3 regions of the Lentzea miocenica genome follow, and region 1 is predicted to be linked to each of the others. Evidence: riboswitches for the same ligand, from Rfam matches in the RefSeq annotation. Region 1 holds a riboswitch; each other region holds the start of a gene.
What was found. Region 1 has a riboswitch for glycine ahead of gcvT (glycine cleavage system aminomethyltransferase GcvT). Riboswitches for the same ligand answer to the same signal wherever they lie in the genome.
Positions count from the first base shown of each region.

Region 1 (2,191 bases):
CGTAGTAGCGGCGGCCGGGGTAGCCCTCGGCGTACTTGTTGGTCAGCACCGAGCCCTGTGCCTGGAGCACCGAGACGGGCGTGAAGTTCTCCGAGGCGATCATCTCGAGGGTGCCCTGCTGGCGCGCCAGCTCGGCGGCAACGGCCTCGGCGACCTCGGGGTCGTACTCCGCGAGGGAGGCGTTGAACTGGTCGGACATCTGGAAGATCTCCCTACTTGGCGCGCTTGTAGAACGGAAGTGCGACGACCTCGACCGGCTGCTTCTTGCCGCGGACGTCGACCAGCAGTGGGGTGCCGGGCTCGGCGCTCGCCCTGGACACGTAGGCCATGGCGACCGAGTAGCCCAGCGTCGGGGACAGGGCGCCCGAGGTGACCTCACCGACGACCTCGTCGCCGTTGAGCACCGCGTAGCCGTGGCGCGGGGCGCGGCGCTCGGGGGTCTTCAGTCCTACCAGTACCGAGTCCACATCGGACTCCGCCACCTTCGCCAGCGCGTCGCGGCCCACGAAGTCGCCCGGCTTCTCGAGCTTCACGACGCGGCCCAGACCGGCGTGATACGGCGTGAGGGAGGTCGTGAGTTCGTTGCCGTACAACGGCATTCCGGCTTCGAGACGCAACGTGTCGCGGCAGCCGAGTCCGCACGGCTTGAGCTCGTGCGACTCACCCGCGGAAAGCAGCGCGGCCCAGACAGCGGGCGCGTCGGCCGGAGCCACGAAGAGCTCGAAGCCCTCCTCGCCCGTGTAACCGGTGCGTGCGAGCAGCGCGTCGACGCCGGCGACGGTGGACGGGTACGAGGCGTAGTACTTGACCGTGGACAGGTCGGTCTCGGTCAGCCCGGACAGGATCTCGACCGACTTCGGGCCCTGGATCGCGATCAGCGCGTAGTCGGTCGACTTGTCCGCGACCTCGACGTCGAAACCGGCGGCGCGCTCGACGAGGGCCTCGGCGACGACGAGGGCGTTGGAGGCGTTCGCGACGACCATGAACTCCTGGTCGCCCAGGCGGTACACGATCAGGTCGTCGATCACGCCGCCGTCGGCCTGGGTGATCATCGTGTAGCGGGCCTTGCCGACGGCCAGCGCGGAGATGTGGCCGACCAGCGCGTAGTCGAGCGCCTCGCCGGCCTGCGGTCCGGTCAGGACGATCTCACCCATGTGCGTGAGATCGAACAGGCCCGCGGTGGTGCGCACGGCGTGGTGCTCGGCGAGCTCGCTGGAGTAGCGCAGCGGCATCCGCCAGCCCGCGAAGTCGGTGAACATCGCGCCGAGCTGCTCGTGCTCGGCGTTCAGAGGCGTGAGGCGGGACATCAGAACGCTCCTCCAGGGTGCGCCGAAGAGCCGGACGCGGCCGGCTGAGGCATCAGAAGAATGACACGGTCCATCGGAGACTCCTCACTAGAGCGAGCCTCCCCCTCTGTCATGAGCCTGAGAGCTTCGCCGCGCGCAGCGCGACTTGCACCGTGGGCGAGGCTGCCGAGCAGCCTGCTTTCCAGAGTTGCCTTCGTCGTGCGGTACCTGTACCTGAGAGATTCCGGGGAGGAGTTGCTCCTTCGGCGCCTCCGCTGAAGGAGGCTCTCCCGCGCGACATCGACGGCCGTGTTCAGTTGTCAGCCCCAGACGCTAGCAGGCCAAACGTCACAGCGGCACGCCCTGCGCAGTCTTCTCGACCACCTTGCGCTCCGCCCAGAACGACAGGAACGGGATGGTGCCGGCGAGCAGCACGAGCGCGGTGCCCTTGATCGACCAGCGCAGCTTCAGCGCCAGGTCGACGGAAAACACCAGGTAGATGGCGTAGAGGAAGCCGTGGATCGGGCCGACGACCTTCATCGCGCCGTCCATGTCCGCGGCGTACTTGAGCACCATCGCCACGACCAGGAGCAGCAGGAAGACTCCGACCACGTAAGCCATGACCCTGAACCGGGTCAACGCACCCTTCATCTGCCCGCCTTCGCTCAACGACCGTCCCGCGCGTTGAGGTTCGCGAGCATGCGGTTGTAGGCCGCGAGCTCCGCGTCTTCTTCGTCGTCGAGGTACTCGACAGGCGCGGGTTTGACGGCGTCAACGGTAGCCACTGGCCTGGGAGCGGCCGCAACCGGCTCGGCTGCGAGATCCGCGTCACGGTTCTGGCGCGCCAAACGGCGGAAACGCCACACCATGAAGGCCGGGAAGAGGCCGAAGAGCGGCCACTGGAG
Region 1 covers NZ_JAXAVW010000027.1:138,827-141,017, reverse strand. Annotated here, with positions in the region: gene glyA (serine hydroxymethyltransferase) at 1-199, opposite strand, end outside; gene gcvT (glycine cleavage system aminomethyltransferase GcvT) at 213-1,307, opposite strand; glycine riboswitch at 1,407-1,497, opposite strand; glycine riboswitch at 1,499-1,589, opposite strand; gene SK803_RS30305 (DUF3817 domain-containing protein) at 1,635-1,937, opposite strand; gene SK803_RS30300 (hypothetical protein) at 1,952-2,191, opposite strand, start outside.

Region 2 (2,191 bases), on a different contig from region 1:
CCGCGGCCGTGCGGAAGGCCGCGCAACCGGAAGAGGCTCCAGCCGTGTATCTGCTGCGCCGGGCCGGCGCGTTGGAGGGTGACTCCGGTGGCGGCTACGTGCGGTGGCTGATCCGGTTCGTCGCCCGCGGCCAGGGCCTGGGCGGACCGGTGCTGACCGTGGTGCGGAACGAGGCGACGAGGCTCGCTGTGGCAGCCGGACGCCAGGAAGCAACGGCCGCCGACCTCGTGGCGGCGGTGCTGACGGTCGACCACCAGCTGACGGTCGCCGGGCGGCGGTTGCGGCCGGAGTTCGAGTCCGGTGGGGCGGCGGCGCTGCGTGCGGCGGGAGTGGATCCGGCCACGTTGCCGGCCGCGACCGGTGCCGGGGTCGAGAGGTTCGTCGAGGGCGCGAAGCTCGTCGCGGCCCAGCGCGGGGACGAGGTGGTGAGCACCTCGCACCTGCTGGTGGCGGTGCGCGAGGACCTGCTCGACCCGGTCGGCAGGGTGCTGCGCGGTCTCGCTGTTGAGACGTAGGTCGCGTCCTTGGGGACTAGCTGGGCTGCCTGCGGGTATTCTTCACGGGTAGTCGCTGAACTCAGGCGGGAGAGTCCGGGCTTCGAGCCCGGCGCCGAAGGAGCAAGTCCCTCCCCGGGAACCTCTCAGGCATCCAGGACCGCATGAGCTAGACGCCTCTGGAAAGTGGACCGCCGAAGAGTTTTCGGGGGTCCCGCCGACGGTGAAAGCCCCGCGTCACAACGGGGTGAACCTCTCAGGCGCCCGTCACGGGTACGGACAGAGCGGGGAGGGCACAGGACACGTGTGCCCGCAGCCACCCGGAGGCGTTTGATGACGCAGGACCGCATTCCGCTCGCCGCTCTCGAGCACGGCACCCCGTTCGCCGACCGCCACGTCGGTCCGCGCCCCGCCGAACTGGCGCGCATCCTCGACGTCATCGGCGTCGGATCGCTGGAGGAGCTGGCGCAGCGCGCGGTGCCTTCGTCGATCCACGAGCGCGACCTCGTGCTCGACCTGCCGGCCCCGGCCACCGAGACCGAGGCGCTGGCCGAGCTGCGTGAGCTCGCGTCGCAGAACCGCCCGATGACGCAGATGATCGGCCTCGGCTACTACGACACCGTCACGCCGGGCGTCATCCTGCGCAACGTGCTGGAGTCGCCCGCCTGGTACACCGCGTACACGCCGTACCAGCCCGAGATCTCGCAGGGCCGGCTCGAGGCGCTGCTGAACTTCCAGACCATGGTCGGCGACCTGACCGGCCTGCCGGTCGCGAACGCGTCCATGCTGGACGAGTCGACCGCCGCCGCCGAGGCCATGACCCTGGTGCGCCGCGCCGGTCGCTCGAAGTCGAACAAGTTCGTCGTCGACGCCGACACGCTGCCGCAGACGCTGGCCGTCATCGAGACGCGCGCCGAGCCGCTGGGCATCGAGATCGTCGTCGCCGACCTGTCGCAGGGCATCGAGGGCCTCGGCCTGGGCGGCGACTTCTACGGCGTGCTGCTGTCGTACCCCGGTGCGTCCGGTGTGGTGCGCGACCAGGCCGCGCTGATCGAGGAGATCCACGCGGCGGGCGCGCAGGCCGTCGTCGTCGCGGACCTGCTGGCGCTGACGCTGCTGCGCGCGCCGGGCGAGATCGGCGCGGACGTCGTGGTCGGCACCACGCAGCGCTTCGGTGTGCCGATCGGCTTCGGCGGCCCGCACGCCGGGTACATGGCCGTCCGGTCCGGACTGGAGCGCCAGCTGCCCGGCCGACTGGTCGGCGTCTCCGTCGACTCCGACGGCTCGCTGGCCTACCGCTTGGCGTTGCAGACGCGTGAGCAGCACATCCGCCGTGAGAAGGCCACGTCGAACATCTGCACCGCACAGGTGCTGCTCGCCGTGATCGCCTCCATGTACGCGGTCTACCACGGTCCTGAGGGCCTGCGGTCGATCGCGACCCGCGTGCACCGACTGGCCACCGTGCTCGCCACGGGCCTGTGCGAGGCCGGTCTCGACGTCGTGCACGGCGAGTTCTTCGACACCGTCCAGGTGCGCGTCGAGGGCCAGGCCGCGGCGGTCGTCGCCAAGGCGCGCGAGGCCGGCATCAACCTGCGTCAGGTCGACGCCGACGTCGTGGCGATCGCCTGCGACGAGAAGACCACGCGCGCGCACCTCGTCGCCGTGTGGGAAGCCTTCGGTGTCACCGGGTCCGATGT
Region 2 covers NZ_JAXAVW010000058.1:19,993-22,183, reverse strand. Annotated here, with positions in the region: gene SK803_RS43940 (Clp protease N-terminal domain-containing protein) at 1-515, shown strand, start outside; glycine riboswitch at 572-667, shown strand; gene gcvP (aminomethyl-transferring glycine dehydrogenase) at 828-2,191, shown strand, end outside.
Region 2: linked by a shared signal. The riboswitch ahead of gcvP (aminomethyl-transferring glycine dehydrogenase) and the one ahead of gcvT (glycine cleavage system aminomethyltransferase GcvT) in region 1 are both predicted to bind glycine.

Region 3 (2,191 bases), on a different contig from region 1:
CGCCCGCCGTGAGCAGGAACCGGACCACGCCGTCGTCGGAGGCTCCCGGCACGAACTTCGTGTAGTAGTGCAGCACCGCGGGCACGATGCCGGCCGCGCCGTTGGTCGGCGCGGTGACGACACGGCCGCCTGCCGCGTTCTCCTCGTTGACCGCCAACGCGAAGAGCGTGACCCAGTCCATGACCCGCAGCGGGTCGGTGACGAAGTGCTCCCGCTCCAGCGTTTTGCGCATCTCGGCGGCGCGGCGGCGGACCTTCAGGCCGCCGGGCAGGACGCCGTGCTCGTTGCAGCCGCGTTCGACGCACTCCTGCATGACGTGCCAGATGTGCAGAAGTCCTTGGCGCACCTCGTCCTCAGTCCGCCACGACAGCTCGTTGGCCATCATGATCTCGCTGATCGACATGCCAGTTTCGCGGCACCGCGCGAGGAGCTGGTCGCCGGTCAGGAACGGGTGCGGCAACGGCGTCGAGTCCGGTTTGATCCGGTCGGTGCCCGAGGCGTTCTCGTCGACGACGAAACCGCCGCCGATCGAGTAGTAGACGGCGCGCTCGACCGACTCGTCGCCGTGGAACGCCTCGAAGCTCATTCCGTTGGGGTGCAACGGAAGCGACTTTCGGCGGTGCATGACGAGATCGCGGTCGTGCACGAAACCGATCTCGTGCGCGCCGCCGAGCCGGAGCCGGCCGCTCGCGACGATCTCCTCGACCCTGACGGCCGCGACCGTCGGGTCGACTTCTTCCGGATGGTTGCCTTCGAGGCCGAGGAACACGGCCTTCGGGCTGCCGTGGCCGTGGCCGGTCGCACCGAGCGAGCCGAACAGCTCGACGCGCACCCGGTCCACTTCGGACACTCGTTCGCCGAGCTTCTCGACGAACATCGCCGCGGCGCGCATCGGTCCGACCGTGTGGGAGCTGGACGGTCCGATGCCGACGGAGAAAAGGTCGAAAACGCTGATCGCCACTGATCAGTCCTTCGTGGTGGTGGGGCGGTCAGTCAGATGTTGGTGAGTTCGGCGTACTTGGCCGCCGTGAGGAGGTTCTCCGCCGACTCGACGCGAACCCGGAACAGCCAGCCGGCGCCGTACGGGTCGTTGTTGACGATCGCCGGGTCGTCGACGACAGCGCTGTTGACCTCGATCACCTCACCGGTGACGGGCGAGAACAGGTCGCTGACTGACTTCGTGGACTCCAGCTCGCCGCAGACCGCGTTGGTGACGACCTTGGCACCGACCTCAGGCAGCTGGACGAAGACGATGTCGCCGAGCGCGTCGGCGGCGTATTCGGTGATTCCGCAGGTCAGGGGGTCCTGGGTGCCCGGCGTCCAGTCGACCCACTCGTGCTCGACGGTGTAGAGCAGGTTCTCGGGGAACTCCACGGCGACTCCTCTGGCTGTGACGGGTCAGGAAACATGCGTCCCCCTCCGCCGTGCAGAGTTGCCTACCCCGAGCGGTCTCGCTGCCTGAGAGTGTGCGGGAGCTTGCCCCTTCGGCGCCCCGACCTGATCGGTCGAGGTCTCTCCCACTCGGGTTCCGGTGCCCAGTGATCAACACTGCGCACCACGGCCGGTCTTCAGTTCTCGACCGCGAACGCTATGTGCGGCCACCGCCAAGTGTCAACGCGAGATGGTTGACATCGGTGAGAGCGCTGCCAGGGTGAGGTGAGGCAGACATCGGAGGTCTCATGCGGAAACCGTTCATCGTCGCCTTGCTCGCCTCACTGGTGCTCACCCCTGTTCCCGCTGCCACCGCGGCCGAGGCACCAGCTCCTGTCACAGTCCCCATCGGCCACCTCTTCGACAACGACGGCATCGACACCGCGTCGGACCGGACCGGCGACTTCGACGGTTCCGGCTATGCCTTCCCGGCGGAGGCACTGCCGTCCGGGCAGGTCACGGCCGACGGCGTGCCGTACCTCTTCCCGGGTAATTCACAGGCCAAGAACAACGCCGTGGCCCTCGGGCAGCGGATCGAGCTTCCGCGCGGCCGTTATCTGACCGCGCACTTCCTGGTGGCGTCCTCGTACGGTGCGGCGGGCGGAACCGCGACCATGCACTACGCGGACGGGTCCACGACGACCGGTTCGATCAGCGGACCTGACTGGTACTCGGGCAGTGGTCCGATCTCCGCGCCGTTCCGGTACTCCCCCGGTGGCACCGACCAGCATCCCGTGTCGATCGGGACCGCCCAGCTCTG
Region 3 covers NZ_JAXAVW010000009.1:234,979-237,169, forward strand. Annotated here, with positions in the region: gene SK803_RS13470 (L-serine ammonia-lyase) at 1-961, opposite strand, end outside; gene gcvH (glycine cleavage system protein GcvH) at 994-1,374, opposite strand; glycine riboswitch at 1,437-1,530, opposite strand; gene SK803_RS13480 (alpha-L-fucosidase) at 1,680-2,191, shown strand, end outside.
Region 3: linked by a shared signal. The riboswitch ahead of gcvH (glycine cleavage system protein GcvH) and the one ahead of gcvT (glycine cleavage system aminomethyltransferase GcvT) in region 1 are both predicted to bind glycine.